3 regions of the Bacillus altaicus genome follow, and region 3 is predicted to be linked to each of the others. Evidence: predicted binding sites of a transcription regulator. Region 3 holds the regulator's gene; each other region holds the start of a gene.
The links. Region 3 encodes LexA, which represses DNA repair genes until DNA is damaged. Its sites were predicted from a motif close to CGAACATATGTTCG; they were not measured.
Positions count from the first base shown of each region.

Region 1: recN (DNA repair protein RecN) is a predicted target of LexA. The motif match lies at 3,297-3,310, and genes of this name have one in related genera.
Region 2: addB (helicase-exonuclease AddAB subunit AddB) is a predicted target of LexA. The motif match lies at 5,283-5,296, and genes of this name have one in related genera.

Region 1 covers NZ_CM143394.1:1,522,756-1,529,876, reverse strand. Annotated here, with positions in the region: gene spoIVB (SpoIVB peptidase) at 24-1,316, opposite strand; gene recN (DNA repair protein RecN) at 1,435-3,174, opposite strand; gene argR (arginine repressor ArgR) at 3,445-3,894, opposite strand; gene ACE38F_RS08075 (TlyA family RNA methyltransferase) at 4,037-4,876, opposite strand; gene dxs (1-deoxy-D-xylulose-5-phosphate synthase) at 4,880-6,772, opposite strand; gene ispA ((2E,6E)-farnesyl diphosphate synthase) at 7,081-7,121, opposite strand, start outside.
Region 2 covers NZ_CM143394.1:4,314,475-4,321,595, reverse strand. Annotated here, with positions in the region: gene aceB (malate synthase A) at 1-19, shown strand, start outside; gene aceA (isocitrate lyase) at 45-1,322, shown strand; gene ACE38F_RS22390 (DUF6584 family protein) at 1,362-1,856, opposite strand; gene cspA (RNA chaperone/antiterminator CspA) at 2,136-2,339, shown strand; gene ACE38F_RS22380 (hypothetical protein) at 2,445-2,630, opposite strand; partial or broken gene ACE38F_RS22375 (RNA-guided endonuclease TnpB family protein) at 2,924-3,010, shown strand; gene ACE38F_RS22370 (competence protein ComK) at 3,060-3,641, shown strand; gene ACE38F_RS22365 (TVP38/TMEM64 family protein) at 3,992-4,585, shown strand; gene lepB (signal peptidase I) at 4,642-5,205, shown strand; gene addB (helicase-exonuclease AddAB subunit AddB) at 5,322-7,121, shown strand, end outside.
Region 3 covers NZ_CM143394.1:2,065,467-2,072,587, forward strand. Annotated here, with positions in the region: gene ACE38F_RS10860 (PadR family transcriptional regulator) at 1-140, shown strand, start outside; gene ACE38F_RS10865 (DUF1700 domain-containing protein) at 133-675, shown strand; gene ACE38F_RS10870 (DUF4097 family beta strand repeat-containing protein) at 676-1,479, shown strand; gene lexA (transcriptional repressor LexA) at 1,583-2,197, opposite strand; gene ACE38F_RS10880 (YneB family resolvase-like protein) at 2,339-2,995, shown strand; gene ACE38F_RS10885 (DUF896 domain-containing protein) at 3,041-3,280, shown strand; gene ACE38F_RS10890 (bifunctional metallophosphatase/5'-nucleotidase) at 3,321-4,904, opposite strand; gene ACE38F_RS10895 (phosphate/phosphite/phosphonate ABC transporter substrate-binding protein) at 5,089-6,027, shown strand; gene phnC (phosphonate ABC transporter ATP-binding protein) at 6,112-6,885, shown strand; gene phnE (phosphonate ABC transporter, permease protein PhnE) at 6,882-7,121, shown strand, end outside.

The sequences.
Region 1 (7,121 bases), 540 kb from region 3:
AAAGAAAAGCGAGCTAATATGTATTAGCTCGCTTTTTTCTCTTGATCATAAATATTAATTCCAGCCTCATGTAACATCCATTCAATATGAACACCGTATCCTGACGTTGGATCATTTACAAATACATGTGTAACCGCACCAATTACTTTCCCATTTTGTACAATCGGACTTCCACTCATTCCTTGTACAATACCACCCGTTTTTGCTAGTAAACGTTTATCTGTCACTTTTATAACCATACCTTTTGTAGCCGGGAACTTTTGTGGTACTGTACTAACAACTTCAATATCAAACGCTTCCACCTTATCTCGATCAATAACTGTTAATATTTTCGCTGGCCCTTCTTTTACTTGATTGGATAATGCGATAGGCATTGCTTTATCCATTATGCCGTTTGTCATATTTGTATTTAATTTCCCAAAAATACCATACGGGCTATTTATTGTAATATTACCAATCACTTCACGATCCGGTGAAAATCTTGCTAATTTTTCTCCCGGGTTCCCGTGACTTCCTCTTTCAATAGACGTTACTGTCGAACGCATAATTTGTCCATCTTCTACTTGAATTGGCTTTTTTGTATCATTATCGGAAATTACATGACCAAGCGCTCCGTATTTCATAGAATCTGGATGTACAAACGTCATCGTTCCGATACCAGCTGCTGAATCACGAATATACAATCCAATTCGGTAAGAAGATTCACCATTATCTTTTTGTGGTGTTAGCTTAGCACGAATATATTTTCCATCCCTTAATAAAACAAGATTAAGCGGTTCACCTGTTTCTCCACTATTATGAATAAATGGTGCTACATCACTCATTCTTTCAATTGTTTTACCATTGATTTCAGTAATCATATCTCCAATCTGTACACCAGCTGTTTCACCAGGAGATACTTTACCCTTTTCAGTTTGAATTAAATGATGGCCTACAACAAGTACACCTTTTGTGTTCAATTTTACACCAATCGATTGTCCACCTGGAATAACTTTAAAATCTTTTAATACTTTCACATTTACTTTTTTCACTGGAAAACCAGCAAGTTGAAACACCATATCAGCTTCACCATTTTGGTGAGAATTTACCATAAGTTCTTGTTCATTTGAACTTACAGTAAATACATTACGATTTGTAGATGAAGCCTTAAAAACTGGTAATGATGCTATTTCTGATTGTTGTCCTTCAAAAACAACAAGTTGCTTCGGCGATGAAATAAACGTTCGAAGCGGTTTAAAACATCCAATAAAAACTAGAGAAACAAGGAGACAAAGACCTATTATTTTTCGAAATCTTTCTAATTTCAATTTGTTCACTCTCCTCGCTCCTACCCACATTCAGCCTCTTGGCTTCACTTTTTAATCTCTCCTTGCAGTGCTTTATTTATAACCGGAAGAATTAAGAAATCGTCATTTGAGAAAAAAAAGCTATCCATTACTGGATAGCCTCTGCTGTCTGTTTGAAATGATGTGCTTGCGTAAGTAACTCTTTCGCATGCTCTGTCGTTAAATCTGTAATTTCAACACCAGAAATCATTCGAGCAATTTCTGTTACTTTTTCATCCGTACTTAACACAGTAACCGATGTAATCGTCCGATCATTCGCCACTTGTTTTCTAATAAATAAATGCGAGTCCGCCATTGAAGCTACTTGAGGTAAGTGCGTAATACAAAGTACTTGCGAGTTTACTGATACACGATAAATTTTTTCCGCAATAGCCTGCGCAACCCGACCACTCACACCCGTATCCACTTCATCAAAAATAACAGATGCAACACCTTGATGCTTAGAAAAAATGCTTTTTAAAGCTAAAATAATACGAGATAACTCTCCGCCAGAAGCAACCTTTGAAAGTGGCTTTAACGGTTCACCCGGATTCGTTGAAATATAAAATTCCACATGATCGTAGCCATCCGCCGTAAGTTTTACCGGTGTTCCTTCCACGAGAGGTTCTTCTACATTTCCTACCCTCTTCATAATTCTCACTTCAAATTTCGTTTTTTCCATATATAGTTCTTTTAATTCTTGATGAATAGCGCTTGTAAGATGATCCGCAAGCTCATGACGCATAGTACTTAACAACGTTGCTTCTTTTACAATAACACCTTCTAATTTCGTTAACTGCTTTCTCGTCGTTTCAATATGTACGTCTTTATTTTCAATCGTAAAAATTTCTTGTTCAATTTTATCAGCATACGCTAAAATCTCTTCTACAGTATTTCCATACTTTCTCTTTAACATACGGATTTCATTCAAACGTGTTTCAATTTCATCTAGACGTTTCGGATCATATTCCATCATATCTAACTTTTCTCTAAGCTGATATGCAACTTCTTCTAATAAGTAATAACTATTTGCAATGGAATCATGATTTTCTTGATACGCTTCATCTAAGTGCGTAATACTCTCCATTTGTCCCATTGCATTTCTTACGTGATCTAATCCCTGTCCGTCTCCACTTAACGAACGATACGCATCTCCTAATGCTTTATAAATCTTTTCAAAATTGGAGATTTTTAATCGTTCCTCAGTCAATTCATATTCTTCATCCATTTTTAAATCCGCCTTATGAATTTCTTCATGTTGGAATTGAATTAAATCTAGACGGTGGGCCATTTGTTGTTCATTTTCACTTAAAGATTTCAGCTGTTTTTTTAACTTCTCATAGTCTTTATATACATTTTGATATATGGCCAATTGTTTAACAATGCGATTTCCATCAAAATGATCAAGCATAAACATATGACGCTCTTCATTCATTAAATCTTGTGTTTCATGCTGTCCATGAATATCAACTAGCGTTTTTCCAATCTCTTTTAATACGCTGAGTGTAACAAGTTTCCCATTTACACGACAGACACTTTTTCCGTTCGCAGCGATGTCACGCTTCAAAATAATCATGCCATCTTCTATTTCTATATCTAACTCTTCTGCCTTTGCGATACATGGATGCTTGTCATCTTCTACATAGAATAATCCTTCTATCTCAGCCTTTTCTGTTCCATATCGAACAAATTCTGCTGAACCACGGCCACCAACAAGCAAACTAATTGCATCAATAATAATGGATTTTCCAGCTCCTGTTTCACCACTTAAAACGGTTAAACCTTTTTGAAAAGAAATATTTAATGCCTCAATAATAGCAAAGTTTCTGATCGATAATTCCGATAACAATGCCCCATTCACCTCGTTATAAACTAATCCCCTATTAAGGGCTTTTCTCAGTATTCTTCATTCAAATAGTTATACTATATGTTTGTATGTATAAATTACTCTTCTAACCCGCTCCATTGTACCAAACATTCGTTTTACGGGTCAATCCACCTATTTTCTAACTTCATTCAAAAAAAATAATGTATTGTATTTGAAAATCCATATTTTTCGCCAATAAAAATATCTTGTTTACTTTCCACTTTACAGAGGAAAGTAAACAAGATTTTTCTGTTACAGCATATTTAAGAAACGATCAGAGACAACACCTGTATCTTCAGGTGTACGGCAAATAATTAAGCAAGTATCATCACCACAAATGGTTCCGACGATCTCATCCCACTCTAAATGATCAATAAGTGCCCCAAGTGAATGAGCGTTACCAGGCAATGTTTTTAACACCAGCATATGTCCTGCCGTGTCTAATTTTACAAATGAATCCACTAGATTTCGTTTTAATTTTTGCAACGGATTAAATCGTTGATCTGCTGGCAAGCTATATTTATAGCGACCATCATGTAATGGCACCTTCACTAAGTGCAGTTCTTTAATATCGCGCGATACTGTTGCTTGCGTTACATTAAACCCCACATTACGTAAAATATCAACTAGTTCATCTTGTGTTTCAATTTCTTTGTTCGCAATAATTTCCCTGATTTTAATATGGCGCTGACCTTTATTCATACATTTGCACCTCACACTATCTCTTACCATAGTTTAAACATTGGTATACTTCATTTATTTATGTTAACGTATAATCCGTTACTTGTATACAATTGTTTTTACAATAATTATACGATTACAACAAAAAGAGGAACAACATATGTTATTCCCCTTTCCCTTTTTGTTTTAGAACATTATGCGCTTCTGTAACAACTTGTTCAATAGAAACCGGAGAATGATTTTCGCCATTCTCACGCTCACCGTGCCACTTTAGATGAATTAAAAATTCAATATTTCCATCCCCGCCTGTAATTGGTGAGAATGTTAAACCTTCGACATTATAGCCTTCCTTAAGAGCAAAATCGACAATCATTTCCACGACAGCTTCATGTACTTTTCTATCACGAACAATGCCTTTTTTCCCGACTTGTTCTCGTCCAGCTTCAAACTGAGGTTTAATCAATGCAGCTACATCACCATTTGGCGTAAGCATTGTTTTTAAAACCGGCAATATAAGCCTTAATGATATAAATGAAACATCAATACTTGCAAACTGCGGTAAACCACGCTCTAAATCTGCCGGTGTCACGTAACGGAAGTTCGTTCGTTCCATCACAACAACACGCTCATCTTGACGCAATTTCCACGCAAGTTGATTATATCCTACATCTAATGCGTAGGATAACTTCGCACCATTTTGAAGCGCACAGTCTGTAAAACCACCAGTTGATGAACCAATATCTATCATAACTTTATCTTGTAAATCAAGTTGAAATGTTTCTAATGCCTTTTCAAGCTTATAACCACCACGGCTTACATACGGCATAACTTGCCCTTTCACCGTAATCTCCGTATCTTGCGAGATTTTCTCCCCTGGCTTATCGAGTCTCATTTCATTCGCATATACAAGACCTGCCATAACAGCACGTTTAGCCTTCTCACGCGTTTCTATAAGCCCTCGCTCTACTAATAGTACATCTACTCTTTCTTTTTTTATGCTCATTTGTTACGCCCTTTTTTGTTTTGATGGAATCATTGTATGAATACGGTCTACAACAGCATCTGTCGTTAAACCAATTTCTTCTAACAGTTTTGTTACACTACCATGCTCTATGAAGCGATCAGGAATACCCATTCGTTCAATTAAAGCACTATGGTATCCGTTCTCAGAAGCAAATTCAACTACTCCCGTTCCAAAGCCACCGATTAAACAAGCCTCTTCAATCGTTAAAATCGGTATATTTTTCCCTAAAAGCTCATGTAAATATGCCTCATCCATCGGTTTAATAAAGCGAGCATTCACTACTTTCACTGATAATCCAGTTTGTTCAAGACGCTCAGCTGCTTCCATTGCCATCGGGATTGTCGTACCAAACGTTAAAATTGCTGCTTGTGTGCCTTCTTTTAACGTTTCCCATGTACCAATTGGAATCGCCTTTAATTCTTCATCCATTTGAACGCCAAGTCCATTGCCGCGTGCATAACGTAAAGCAATCGGTCCATCTTCGTATTGCATCGCTGTATATACTAAATGTTGTCCTTCATTTTCATCTTTCGGCATCATAAGTACCATATTCGGCAAATGACGTAAAAACGAGATGTCAAATACACCTTGATGCGTTTCACCGTCTGCTCCAACTAATCCAGAACGATCTATTCCAATGAAAACATTTAAATTTTGGCGACAAATATCATGAACAACTTGGTCATATGCCCTTTGTAAAAACGTTGAATAAATTGCTAAGAATGGCTTCATTCCTTGCGTTGCCATACCAGCCGCCATTGTTGTAGCATGCTGCTCTGCAATACCTACATCAATCATACGATTCGGAAATTCTTTTTGGAATTTCTCAAGTTTCGATCCAACAGGCATTGCAGGCGTAATTGCAACGATACGTTCATCCGTTCTCGCTAGCTTAAGCACTGTTTCACTAACAACAGCACTCCATGCTGGTGCAACTTCCTTCGGTTTAACGAAGTCACCTGACTCAATTTTATACGGTCCTGTTCCATGCCAAGTTCCAATAACGTCACTCTCAGCTGGTTTATAACCTTTTCCTTTTTTCGTAATAACATGAACAAGTACTGGGCCTTTTGTTTTCTTTGCATATTGCAACGTTTCGAATAACTTTTCATAATCATGCCCATCGACCGGACCTAAATATGTAAAGCCTAATTCTTCAAAAAAGACGCCTGATACTAGTAAATATTTTAGACTATCTTTTATTTTCTCTGCTGTCGCAGCAACTTTCCCGCCGACTGCTGGGATTTTCTTCAATATATACTCTAGTTCATCTTTTACCCAATGGTACTTCCCTGCGGTACGTAAACGACCAAGTACATTATGAAGTGCACCGACGTTTGGTGCAATTGACATTTCATTGTCATTCAAAATAACAATCATGTCCGTTTTTTCATGTCCAATATGGTTCAATGCCTCTAAAGCCATTCCGCCTGTTAATGCACCATCGCCAATGATTGGTATAACGTATTCTTTCGTTTTCTTTAAATCACGTGCTAGGGCCATTCCCATTGCAGCAGATAACGACGTCGAACTATGGCCAGTTTCCCAAACATCATGCTCACTCTCGCAGCGTTTTGGAAAACCACATAGACCTTGATATTGCCTTAATGTGCCGAATTCTTTCGCACGCCCTGTTAAAATTTTATGTACATAGGATTGATGTCCTACGTCCCATAAAAATTTATCTTTCGGACTATCAAATAATTTATGCAGAGCAATTGTGAGTTCTACTACACCTAAATTAGGTGCAATATGCCCACCTGTTTGAGAGAGCTCTTCAATTAAAAACTTACGAATATCCTCACTCAACCCCTCTAGTTCACTTATAGACATATCTTTCAAAAAACTAGGGTTTTGAATTTGCGTTAGATCCACATGGATCACTCACTTTCATTTCATAATCTGTCAACATGTCAAATATTATAAGAAACATTTACACAACACAAGAAATTCTCTTTTCTATTCTTTTTATCTTGTCCTGCTTTCAGAAAACACTTCCATTTTTTCACTTATCATATTATACATCATATTTCTTTACGTGATGAAAAAAATAGCCGCTAACACGAAGTGATAACGGCAATGTAATCTACATATATTTTTGCCAATAACAAGAAAAGAAAAACCTTTTCCTACATTTATATCATAAAATGATGAATGACTCAACAAATGAAAACGCTGTTATATTAGTTATTACGTTTTGCGATTAAATCACAAATAGATAGTA
Region 2 (7,121 bases), 2.2 Mb from region 3:
TGGTTATGAAATTTTATAAGAAACAAGAAAAGGGGATGGAACATATGAAAAACGAAAGAATTGATAAATTGCAAGAAAGCTGGGAATTAGATACACGCTGGAAAGGGATCACACGTCCATATACAGCTGAAGATGTAATTCGTCTGCGCGGATCGATTGATATTGAACATACGTTAGCGCGCTGCGGTGCAGAGAAGCTTTGGAAATCACTTCATACAGAAGATTATATTAATGCACTTGGGGCATTAACAGGAAACCAAGCGATGCAACAAGTGAAGGCTGGATTAAAAGCAATTTATTTAAGCGGTTGGCAAGTAGCGGCAGATGCGAACCTTTCTGGACATATGTATCCTGACCAAAGCTTATACCCAGCGAACAGTGTACCAGCTGTTGTAAAGCGAATTAACCAAACACTTCAACGTGCTGATCAAATTCAGCATATGGAAGGTAGCGGTGATACGGATTATTTCGTCCCAATTGTGGCAGATGCTGAAGCTGGGTTCGGTGGACAGTTAAACGTATTCGAATTAATGAAAGGGATGATTGAAGCGGGTGCATCTGGCGTGCACTTTGAAGACCAATTATCTTCAGAGAAAAAATGCGGGCATTTAGGCGGAAAAGTATTATTACCGACGCAAACAGCGGTGCGTAATTTAATTTCGGCACGTCTTGCTGCTGATGTAATGGGTGTACCAACAATTATCGTCGCAAGAACAGATGCAGATGCTGCAGATTTAATTACGAGCGATATCGATCCAGTTGATCAAGAGTTTATTACAGGTGAAAGAACGCCAGAAGGGTTTTATCGTACGAAAGCAGGTCTTGATCAAGCAATTGCACGTGGTTTAGCGTATGCGCCGTATGCAGATCTCGTTTGGTGTGAAACGTCGGAGCCAAATTTAGAAGATGCAAAACGCTTTGCAGACGCAATTCATAAGAAATATCCAGGGAAGCTACTTGCTTACAACTGTTCTCCTTCATTTAACTGGAAACAAAAACTAGATGAAAAAACGATTGCAAGCTTCCAAAAGGAAATTGCATCGTACGGTTATAAATTCCAGTTCGTAACGCTTGCTGGATTCCATTCATTAAATTACGGCATGTTTGAATTAGCGCGTGGTTATAAAGAGCGCGGCATGGCAGCGTACTCTGAATTACAACAAGCAGAGTTCGCAGCAGAAAAAGATGGTTACTCTGCAACGCGCCACCAACGCGAAGTAGGAACAGGATACTTTGATGAAGTAGCACAAGTAATTACGGGCGGTACTTCATCAACGACTGCTTTAAAAGGATCTACGGAAGAAGAACAGTTTACGAAATAATGATAGAAGTAGGTGCCTGTTATAGGCACTTGCTTCTATTTAAAATATCCAATCTAATATAGTGAATATACCAACGATAGCAGTAAAAAGAAGGAATGCGAATAATGCTAGACAGCCCCATGTAAATAGTTTGTCTTTCCATGTTTCTTCATAATCATCAATTAGTTCTTCTACCACTTTTTTCTGCAATGGCTGTAAAGGATGTTCGGTGTGTAGTCCTGTAATAATGTTATGATCTCCTTTGAATTTTAAAGCACGTACAATATGATAAGAGTCGTTTCCCATCGATTGTTCAAATTGTAGACATGCCGCGTGCATAACATCTGTTTTCTCTTTTTCAAGATACCAATACCGTCCAGCCATTTCTGGGTATTGTAATGTAAAGTAAATATCACCGAGTTTTTTTCTAAGTTCTAATTCATTCGGATAAGTAGCGATCAGTCCGTGTAATCTATCTCTTGCTTTTCCAAGGTTGTTATTTTCAATATCTTTTTCAATTCTCTTTAATGTTTTTTCAGGGATTATTTCTGCCATATACGCCTCCTTATTAGAATAGGTGTGATTATATTGTATAAGAAATACTAAAATTTAGAAATTTTATTTTCAAAAAGGATTGTACATTCTATTTTAAGTATGCTATGATAATACCAGTTGAATAATTAAATTAAGCAATCCATATATTATCAAATGCCGAAAACAAACGGGGAAAAGTATGTGAGAACTAGTTTATGTTTCGAATTTGATAATGTGTGGATTCTTTTTTTATACATGAAGACTAAATAATAAAATGTATTTTCTTAGGAGGAAATAATTATGACAGTTACAGGACAAGTAAAATGGTTTAACAACGAAAAAGGCTTCGGTTTCATCGAAGTTCCAGGCGAAAACGATGTATTCGTACATTTCTCTGCAATCGAAACTGACGGTTTCAAATCTTTAGAAGAAGGCCAAAAAGTTAGCTTCGAAATCGAAGATGGCAACCGTGGACCTCAAGCTAAAAACGTAATCAAACTATAATTTTATAGTTTATTATAGAAAAAAGGATGGCTTATGCCATCCTTTTTTTGTTGAATATGCACTGATAATCAGTATGTAAAAAGGCTTTCCGTAAAGGAAGGCCTTTTAGTGTTCTTTCACAGCTTTTTTCTTTTCACGTTTCTTACATTCTGGACATTTAGATTTACGAAAAGGCTTCGCGAAGAACAGTAAAATAAAAAATAAACCGAATATAATACTCGCTGAATTTTTTACGATAACAATGCTACTATTTTTCATTTGAATTGTTGGATGATCTTGCTTTTCTTCCATGAGAGACCTCCGTATATTTGATTTATATTTTAATTATAGCAAAATTAATCACTGTAATTATATGGAAAGTAGAATATGTTAAACATATTACAAATAATATAAATTCTTTTTTCGTATATAGAATCCTCTTTTTATATAATTCACTTCTTTATTATTTGTATATTATTATCAATTGATTTATAGTGTGGTTGATTTATTATAAGTATTTGTAAAGAATCGTAGAATGTAAACCATTTCCTTTTCGTAGATGCTACTATAAAAGGGAAATGAAGAAGGGAAATTAAACAGCGATCGAAAATTTAAAAAAGAGAGGTGAAAAATCTGTTACTAACAAAAGAGTGGATATAGATAAAAATATTCTTAGCATGCAAAAACTACATACTCTAAGGATATACATGTGTCTATATTTTTAGTAGCAGATAGTAGACTATGGAAAGTAAAGTAGAACGTTATGTCGAAAACTATGTTATAAGCAAAAATACAATGGCCTTACTTCCTGTTGTTCTAGGAGAAAAGAAAGTTGTTACGCGAATTGTTGAAATGGAAGATTCTTTTTTCGTATTTCAAAAGCCTCTCGATATTATAGAGAGAAGTTGCCGGAAACATGGTTCTAGTTTCTTTGGAAGAAAAGAAGGAACGAAGGAGTTAACTCGTATTACACATAAAGCTCCTATCGCAATTAGCCCGACAGATCAACTTTATTTTTTCCCTACGTATTCTTATTCTCGAAAAGAGTGTGCGTGGTTGTCTCATTTTCATATTGAAGGTAATAAAGAATTAAAAGATGGAAATCTTATTATTAGATTTATAAATGGTTTCGCTGTGAAACTAGAAATGTCAAAAAGTAGCTTTGAAAATCAGCAAAATCGTACAGCGAAATTGCGGACAGAATATGAAGACCGTAAGAAAAAACAAGGGAATCCTTGCTTTAAAGAGATTGATAAAAATGAAGAATCTAAATTAACACCAGCATATGAGAAAGTGTATTTTGTGAAGGAAAGCGAAGTGTGAGAGGATGGGGAGACCCCCATCCTTTTTATTTGTCCGTTTTTGTCGGAAAGTCGATAAATTCGAAAAATCGCCGATAAAAATCAAATTGTGATCGATGTATTCAGAAAATCATCGATGTAATTTCATTTACCGAAAAAATCATCAAAAAATATTGCTCTTCAAAAAAACAAACGTATAACAAACGTTGTCGAATATTGAAAGATTATCATAGCGTGATAAGGAAGGAATTCTAACGAAAGATATGGAAACTTTAATAAATACATCTCCATATGTCGTATCTACCATTTCCTCTTTCATTTAAGCAATGATACAGTAGAGGTAGTAATTAGAGTAAAGGGGTAAAGTGTAGAATGGATTTTCAAACGATCAAAGAATATTTTTCACCAGAAAATATGGATCATATTGTTGAAAGTTATCGTGCGTTCGGACCGCTTCTCGGTATTGGCTTACCGATGATAGAGGCGCTTATTCCAGCATTGCCACTCATTGTGTTTGTGTTGGCGAATGCTGTTGCATTTGGCTTTTGGTTCGGTTTTCTTTATTCATGGCTTGGGTCAGTAATTGGTGCAATGCTTGTATTTTTCATTATTCGCAGCTTTGGACGAAGTCGTTTCTTTTCTTTTGTAAATAAGCATGAGAGAGTGCGAAAAGCGATGGGATGGATTGAAAGAAAAGGATTCGCGCCAATCTTTGTTATATTTTGTTTTCCGTTTACACCATCTGCGCTTATAAACGTTGTAGCTGGTTTGTCTCGCGTTAGCGTAAAACAGTTTGGACTAGCATTAGCATTCGGAAAGCTTGTGATGATCTTTATTTTAACGTATATCGGTCATGATTTAGTGTCATTTATTCATAAGCCGGTGAAATCGGTTATTGTTGGCGTTGTTATTTTTATTTTATGGTATGTCGGTAAAAAAATTGAGGTAAAGTTAGAACTACATTAGGAAAAGTCTTCTTTGTAAAGAAAAGCTTCATTATTAAAGGGCGAGGGGAGAAGCGAATGAAGAAAACTTTGAAAAAAGAAGGGCTAGAGTGGATAAGAACAATTTTAATTGGTGTACTATTAGCTGTATTTTTTCGAACGTTTTTCTTTTCAACGTACGTTGTGGAGGGGAAGTCAATGATGCCGACATTGCAAGATGGAAATATGCTCGTTGTGAATAAGGTGAGTTATCAAGTAGGGGACTTGAATCGATTTGATGTCGTCGTTTTTCATGCGAATAAAAAAGAGGACTATGTAAAGCGGATTATCGGTTTACCTGGGGATCATATCGAATATAAGCATGATAAACTATATATAAACGGACAATTCGTGGAGGAACCTTATTTAGAGACGTATAAGAAAGAGACAAATGGACGGCAATTAACAGGCGATTTTAAACTAGAAGAGTTAACGGAAGAAAAGTTTGTACCACCTGGTTCTATTTTTGTAGTTGGTGACAACCGCCTTGGTAGCTGGGATAGTAGGCACTTTGGCTTTGTGAAAGCTGATACAGTTGTCGGTAAAGTTGATTTACGATATTGGCCGATTCGAGAGGTACAAACGAATTTTTCAAAAGGCTGATATAATAAAATGAAGTATAGGAAAAGACAAACAGCTCAGTTTGTCTTTTTTCGTGTCCTATAATACAATTATGGTAGCAAACTAACGTTCGTTATGTAAGTGAAAGGTGGGGTTACATGTCACTTCGATTTGTGATTGGTAGAGCTGGAAGTGGAAAAAGTACACTTTGTTTACACGAAGTGCAAGAAGAGTTAAAGCAGCGCCCAAGAGGGAAAACAATATTATATCTTGTGCCAGAACAGATGACATTCCAAACGCAGCAGGCGTTAATTGGGAGCGAAGATGTAAGAGGTTCTATTCGGGCACAAGTTTTTAGTTTTTCGCGATTAGCGTGGAAGGTGCTGCAAGAAGTTGGCGGAGCGAGTCGTCTTCATATTGATGAAGCTGGTGTACATATGTTGCTTCGTAAAATTGTAGAATCTCGTAAAGATGGGCTATCTGTGTTTCAAAAAGCAGCGGAGCAAAACGGCTTCTTTGAACATCTTGGTAGTATGATTGCGGAGTTTAAACGTTACAATGTGACGCCGTCTAACGTATATGAAATGTGGCAACAATTAGACGCGCATAGCAGTAGTGCAGAGCAAAAGCTACTAGCGAATAAAGTGTATGATTTACAGTTACTATATGATGATTTTGAACGTGCTTTAATCGGAAAATATTTAGATTCAGAAGACTACTTACAATTATTAATTGAGAAGCTTTCAGACTCTGAGTATGTAAAAGGCGCGGAAATTTATATAGATGGATTCCATTCATTTTCTCCTCAAGAGCTAGAAATTGTTAGAGGGCTAATGAGATTAGGAACTAGAGTAACAATAACATTAACGATAGATGAAAAAACGTTAGCGCAGCCAGTGAATGAACTAGATTTATTTTATGAAACGACGTTAACGTATGAAAGAATAAAACAAGTAGCGCGTGAAGAGAAAATAGAAGTTGAAAAAACAATTCCACTTATGGGACAGCCGCGTTTTCATTCGCAAGCATTAGCGCATTTAGAAATGCATTATGAAGCGCGTCCAAATGAAAAGTTTCACGGTGAAGCGAGTGTGACAATTAGTACAGCAGCTAATTTACGAGCTGAAGTAGAAGGTGTTGCTCGTGAAATTCGAAGACTTGTGGCGACTGAAGACTATCGTTACCGAGATATCGCAGTCCTTCTTCGTAACGGAGAAAGTTATTACGATGTAATGCGAACGTTATTTACGGATTATAATATCCCGCATTTCATCGATGAAAAACGCCCGATGTCACATCATCCGCTAGTAGAATGTATTCGTTCGGCTTTAGAGATTATTAGCGGGAATTGGCGTTATGATGCAGTGTTCCGCTGTGTGAAAACAGAACTTTTATATCCACTAGACGTAAGAAAAGAAGCGATGCGCGAAGAGATGGATGAGTTCGAAAACTACTGTTTAGCGTACGGTGTACAAGGGAAGAGATGGACTTCTGAAGATCCGTGGATGTATCGTCGTTATCGTTCTCTTGATGATGCGAGCGAAATGATAACAGACAGTGAGCGTGAAATGGAAGAGAAAATAAATCGACTTCGCGACGTTGTAAGAACGCCAGTTATTCGTATGCAAAAAAGACTGAAGCGTGCTGGAACAGTTATGCAAATGTGCGAAGCGGTATATTTATTTTTAGAGGAGCTTGACGTTCCGAAAAAACTAGAAGCATTACGTATTCGTGCAGAAGAAAGCGGAGATTTCTTATTTGCGACAGACCATGAGCAAGTATGGGAAGAAGTGATGAGCCTTCTTGATACGTTCGTTGAGATGCTTGGCGAAGAGAAGATGTCCCTGTCTATGTTTACTGATGTAATGACGACAGGTCTTGAGGTGCTTCAATTTGCGAACATTCCGCCGTCACTAGATCAAGTGTTAGTTGCTAATATTGATCATTCTAGATTATCA
Region 3 (7,121 bases):
AATCCACGGAAGGACCGCCCCGTAAATATTATCAACTAACAGAGCAAGGAGAGATGCAACTTACGTTATTAGTAACAGAGTGGCGTGATTTTGCTAAAGGTGTTCAAGAAATTATTGAAGGGGTGGAATGGGATGAGTAAAGAACAGTTTCTTAAAGAATTATCAAGTCATCTTAGAAAGTTACCAGAAGAAGAGCGACAAGATATTTTATTTGATTATGAAGAGCACTTTCAGTTTGGGATGGAAGAGGGGAAAACTGAATCAGAAATAATAAAGGGACTTGGCTCTCCAAAGGTAATTGCGAAAGACTTGCTTGCTTTGTATCGCTTTGATGAGATGAAAAAGGATCCATCGACTTCGAATATAACAAGAGCTGTCATGGCGGCGGTTGGACTTAGCTTGTTTAATTTTATTATTGTGTTAGGCCCGTTAGTTGCAATTATCGGTTTTATATTTTCTTTTTGGGTCGGTGGGATTGCTAGTGTAGTGACACCATTTTTCGTTATTGTAAAAGTATTTATGGGCACTTTTATATGGTTGGATCTTTTCGTTAGTATAACGTTTGTTGGAGTAGGTTTGTTGTTATGTATTGTAGCTTATTATAGTACGAGGTGGTTTAAAAGATTATGTGTACGCTATGTAGTCTGGAACTTCAAAATGATAAAAGGGGAGTAGATGATGAAAAAGATATTATTAGTAGCTATCGCTTGTATCATTATTGGAGTAATAGGGATTTCACAAACATATGAAAAAGCAGTACAAACTGCAGAAAAAGGAGATAAAGAGGACGTAATTAAAAACGAAACGCTAAAAAATGTAGAAGTTAAGTTAGATGCAGGAGATATTGTTGTCCAAAAATCTCCTGATTCCTCTTTTTATGTAAAGCAAACAGGAGACGTAAGTAAACAGGAGATTCGTATTGCTGAAGATGGTGATACGTTAAAAGTCATAGGGGAAATAGAAAAAGGTGTTTCATTTGATTTTTCATTTTACAATTTTGGATTTCAAACGCCTAGATTGACTATATTAGTACCTGAACGTTCTTATCAAGAGATAAAAGTAAATTCATCCGCTGGACAAATAGAAATAAGTAATGTGAAAAGTGACCGCGTAAGTGTTGAAACACTCGCCGGAGAAGTGGATTTGAAACATGTAACAGCAAAGAGTGTAGAGGGGTCTACAAAAGCTGGTAAGGTGAATTTTAAAAAAGTAATAGGGAAAGTAACAGCAAAAACGGCTAGTGGGGATATAGATATTATTGATCATGATTCTAAATATGATTTAGAGGCAAGTTCAACTGCTGGAGATGTAGATATTACTTTATTGGAAAAACCACAAGATGCAGTTATCACTGGGCAAACCGCTGCTGGAGACGTGACAATTTTTAAAGAGGACAATAAAAATATAACGATTGGTAATGGTAGTAAAAAGATTAGCGGTAAAACCGCTGCTGGAGATGTTACTATTGAAACGCGTTAATAATTAATGAAATGAATTCTTTTGAATGAACGGAAATCTATCAAAATATAAAAAGAAGATAATGCCCTATATAAATAAGGGAATTATCTTCTTTTTATTATTTTTAATGTAAATCACGATATACGCCAATTACTTTTCCAATAACTGACACTTGTTTTAAAATAATAGGTTCTAGTGAAGAGTTTTCCGGTTGTAGACGGAAATGATCTTTTTCTTTATAGAAACGTTTAACAGTTGCTTCGTTATCTTCTGTTAAAGCAACTACAATTTCACCGTTGTTTGCAGACTGTTGTTGGCGAACAACAACTAAATCACCATCAAAGATACCAGCTTCAATCATGCTATCTCCAGAAATACGTAACATAAACACTTGATCTGCTCCAGCAACGATACTAGCTGGAAGTGGGAAGTGATCTTCTACACTTTCGACTGCTGTAATCGGTAAACCGGCAGTAACTTTTCCGACGATTGGAACTTGAATAACAGATTGTGTTTCCGTTCGGTTGTCACCTAAAATTTCAATTGCGCGTGGTTTTGTTGGATCGCGTCGGATATATCCTTTTTCTTCTAGTCGTGATAAATGTCCGTGCACTGTAGAACTAGAAGCGAGGCCGACTGCTTGACCGATTTCACGTACGGAAGGTGGATATCCTTTTTCTTGTACTTTTAGCTTAATAAAGTCGAGAATGTCTTGCTGGCGTTTCGTTAACTTTTCCATGTTTTCTAACACCTCGTTTTCTTTCATTTTTCTTATTATTAAGTATAACATGCGAAAAAACATTCTACAAACATAAGTTCGAACGAAAGGCGAATTTATGATACACTATAAGGAAAATATAGTGAGAAAGAAGGGTTCAAAATGAATGCAATTATTTATGCACGTGTGAGCACAACAAAAGAAGAACAGGAAACATCATTATTGCGTCAAAAAGATGAATTATTGCATTTAGCTGAGCGCTATCAAATGGATGTTACAAAGGTAATTGAAGAGCAGGCTAGCGGTTATACAATTGAACGTAATGGCATATTAGAAGTGCTAGATACAATTCGAGATGAACAAGTTGATGTACTACTTATACAAGATGAAACGCGTCTTGGTAGAGGAAATGCAAAGATTGCGTTAATGCATTGTTTACATAAAGAGGGGATAAAAGTTTATACGCACACGCATAGTGGTGAATTACAGCTTTCAGATTCTGATTCGATGGTGCTAAATATAATTGGGATCGTTGAAGAGTATCAAAGAAAGATCCACAATTTAAAAATTAAACGTGGCATGCAAAGAGCAGTGGAGAAAGGATTTCGTCCAGAGAATAATTTGAAAAATCGTCATTTAAGCGTAGGACGTGAGAAAAAAGAAGTGCCAATTGAGGAAATTGTACGTTTGCGCCGGAATGAATTAACTTTTGAAGAAATTGCAGCAACACTTCGTGGTTTTGGTCATGATGTTTCAAAAGCAACTGTACATCGAAGGTATGTAGAGTATACAAAGCAATTGCTTGATAAAGAGGACTAACTATTGTATGATAATAATCAGTTTTGAGTAGAAGGGGGATTCGAGATGCCAAGTCAAGAACTCATTGAACGCATTAACTTCTTAGCGAAAAAAGCAAAAGCTGAAGGCTTAACTGAAGAAGAACAACGTGAGCGCCAATCGCTACGTGAACAATATTTAAAAGGATTTCGTCAAAATATGTTAAACGAATTAAAAGGAATTAAAGTCGTTAACGAAGAAGGAACGGATGTTACACCGGCGAAATTAAAAGCTTTAAAAAAGCAAGATAATGCAAAATTAAATTAAAAGATGGGCGCAGCCCATCTTTTTTTATTTTTTAAAATTGTTATTTAATAACTTTCCAGTTTTCATTTTTCGTTGCTTCTATCCTTTTATGCTTCAATATATAGTTAGCGATAAGTTCAGACATATCTGTTGGTATGTCTTTTACTACTAGTTTATTTTGAAACATAAAGAAATTCCCGCCGCCACTTGCACGATAATTATTCATAACAACGTCATATTCTTCATTCATATTAAGAGGAGTGCCTTTATACTGCAAAGACTCTACTCTCTCACCAATTGGTTTTGAAATGTTTAATACGTACGAAATCCCTTCCCACATATCGTAATTATAGTGTTGCGGCTTTGGTTCTATGTAGGTAGGGGTTACGATGATGGATCCATCTGCTTTTAATGTGAAATAAGAAGCAGAGAGTTCGAGAGCATCTTTTATATCCGCTCCGGTTATTCTAATTACTTTTAATGTATTTGGATAAATATAATTAGAAACGATGTCACGCATTGTTACATGTTTCGGGAAACCTGGAGATGTATTATGGAACAAACTTGTGCAAGAAATTGAAACATTAGCTATATCCATCTGTATTTTATTTATGAATTCAATAAAAGGGTGGTCTTGCAAACGAGTTTGCATAGCATCTGAAATTTGCATGTCCCCATAGATTAGTCCAATAGGTTTATCAAGCCAATTTTGTGTTTTCTCTTCATAATCGTCAACCAAGGAAAGAACATCTTGGTCTGCCGCAATTCCTTGTACGGGCAATAACTCTGAATAACTCTCTTTTTTCACCCATTTTTGTTCTGCTTTTTCGAATGTTACTGTTACTTTTCCAACTGAGTGTCCATTGCATCCGGTCTGTAAAATTGTTACACCATTCATCACGGTGTGAGCGATTTCTCGGTGTTGGTGGCCTGTTAGTAAAATATCTATGCCTTCAATTTCATGGCACATTGCATATCCTTGGTTTTCACCTGTTAAAACTTCAGTCGGTACTCCGGTTTGTAAATCGCGTTCAAATCCCCCGTGATAGGCTACGACTAGTAAATCTGGTTTTTCATGTTTACGGATGTAAGAAACCCATTTTTTTGTTGTTTCAAATGCATCTTCAAATTGTAAATCTTTAATATGATGTGCTTGTTCCCAATGGGGGATGTAATGCGTTGTCACCCCTAAAATAGCAATTTTTATATTTGATTCAATATGTTTTATTATATATGGTTTCCCGAAATAAGGTTCTTTTCTGTTTTTATCTAAAATGTTTGCTGATAGATAAGGGGAATTTGCAGTAGCCACAGCATTATTTAATATATCCATTCCATAATTAAATTCATGATTTCCGATAATTGCAATGTCATACTCTAAGTAGTTGGCTAATAAGGACATTGGGTTTTCCATATCTTTTTCGTATGTAGCGTAATGATAAGTAAATGGTGTTCCTTGAATGAAGTCCCCGTTATCAATTAAAAGAACGTTTGTGTTTTGAGAACGTTCTTTTTTTATAAGAGTGGAAATCTTAGCTAAACCAATGTCTGCTTGGGAGTTATCTTGGTAGTGAATTGGATAAACAGTACCATGTATATCGCTTGTTAATAAGATGTTTAAAGTTACAATTTGATTTTGATTCAATATCATTCACCTTTTCTATTGTTATCTACTAATTAAGCATATCAAATATATGAAGGGAAATTTAATGTGAATGTATAGAATGTGTAAAGATTCTGTAAATAGGGGATTATTCGTGAAAATGTGTGATATATTTCTTCATGTTTACGGAAGGTTATTTTATAAAAACAAAAATGGAGGCATTAATATGTTGAAAAAAGTTTTTGTAATGAGTACAACAGTTGTACTAGCAGCGGGATTATTAAGTGGCTGTGGAACGAAGGAATCAAGTGCAAGTAAAAATGAAGATACGAAAAAAGGTTATGTACCGAAGACTTTAAATGTTCAATTTGTTCCTTCTCAAAATGCAGATACGTTAGAGGCGAAGGCAAAACCGTTGGAAAAGCTATTAAGTGATAAATTAAATATGCCGGTAAAAGTTAGTATTTCAACGAATTACAATACAATTGTAGAAGCGATGGCATCTAAGCAAGTAGATGTAGGCTTTTTACCTCCAACAGCGTATGTGTTAGCGCATGAGAAAAAGGCTGCAAATGTAATTTTACAGGCACAACGTTTTGGTGTAGATGATGAGACAGGCGCTCCTACAAAAGATTTAGTAGACTTTTATAAATCTGAGTTTGTTGTTAAGAAAGATTCTAATATTAACAGTGTAAAAGATTTAAAAGGTAAAAAAATTGGTTATCAAGATGTAACATCGTCAGCGGGGTATGTATGGCCTGCGGCTGTATTGTTAAAAGAGGGAATTGATCCGTTGAAAGATGTGAAACCTGTTACATTAAAAGGTCATGATCAGTCACTTATTGCTCTTTTAAATGGTGATGTAGATGCAGCTGTTGTATTCCAAGATGCTCGTAATATTGTAAAAAAAGATTATCCTAATATATTCGATCAAACGAAAATAGTGAAATTTACGGAGAAAATTCCAAACGATACGATTTCTGTACGTTCTGATTTAGATGCAGAGTGGAGCAAGAAATTACAGGATGCTTTCATTGAAATAGGAAAGAATGAGGAAGGGCACAAAATCATTAAAGAAGTATACTCACATGAAGGATACGTTAAATCTGATGATAGTAAATTTGATATCGTTCGTGAATACGGAAAGAAAGTAAAAACGCAATAATACATATGGAAATGGAAGCTAACTGGAAGGGGTGTAGTTTCAGTTAGTTTGCCGTTTTGAATACATAGAAGGTAGGTAAGATGTGTGATAGAGTTTCGAAATGTCTCCAAAGTGTATCCGAATGGTACAAAAGGATTGAATAATATAAACTTAAAAATTCAAAAAGGTGAGTTTGTTGTAATGGTAGGGTTATCCGGGGCTGGAAAGTCTACACTTCTCAGATCGGTAAATCGCCTTCATGAGATTACGGAAGGTGAAATCATAATAGAAGGTGAGTCTATTACTGCTGCAAAAGGAAAAGGGTTACGACGTATGCGCCGGGATATAGGTATGATTTTTCAAAGCTTTAACCTTGTAAAGCGGTCAACGGTATTGAAGAATGTATTAGCTGGCCGTGTTGGGTATCATTCGACACTGCGTACAACGTTAGGTCTATTTCCAAAAGAGGATTTGGAGCTTGCATTTCAATCGTTAAAAAGAGTGAATATTTTAGAAAAAGCATATGCGAGGGCTGATGAATTATCAGGAGGACAACAGCAACGTGTATCGATTGCTAGAGCGTTGGCGCAAGAAGCGAAAATCATATTGGCAGATGAACCTGTTGCATCGTTAGATCCGTTGACAACAAAGCAAGTGCTAGATGATTTGAAGAAAATCAATGAAGATTTTGGAATTACGACAATTGTAAACTTACATTCTATTGATTTAGCTAGGCAATATGCTACACGCATTATTGGATTACATGCAGGTGAAATTGTTTTTGATGGTTCAGTAGAAGAGGCAACGGATGAAAAATTTGCTGAAATTTATGGGGACGTAGCTCAGAAAAGCGAATTATTAGAGGTGGCAGCTAAATGAATGACGTGACGATATATTCGAAATCGATACCGAAGCCGCCGAGTAAATTGAAACATATGTTAACAGCTATTCTAGTTATTTTACTTTTGTGGGGAAGTAGTGTGCAGGTCGACGCATCATTTGCAAAACTAGTAGTTGGTTTTCCTAATATGATGGATTTGCTGAAAGAGATGGTGCCGCCAGATTGGAGCTATTTTCAAGTTATTACAACAGCAATGTTAGATACAATACGCATG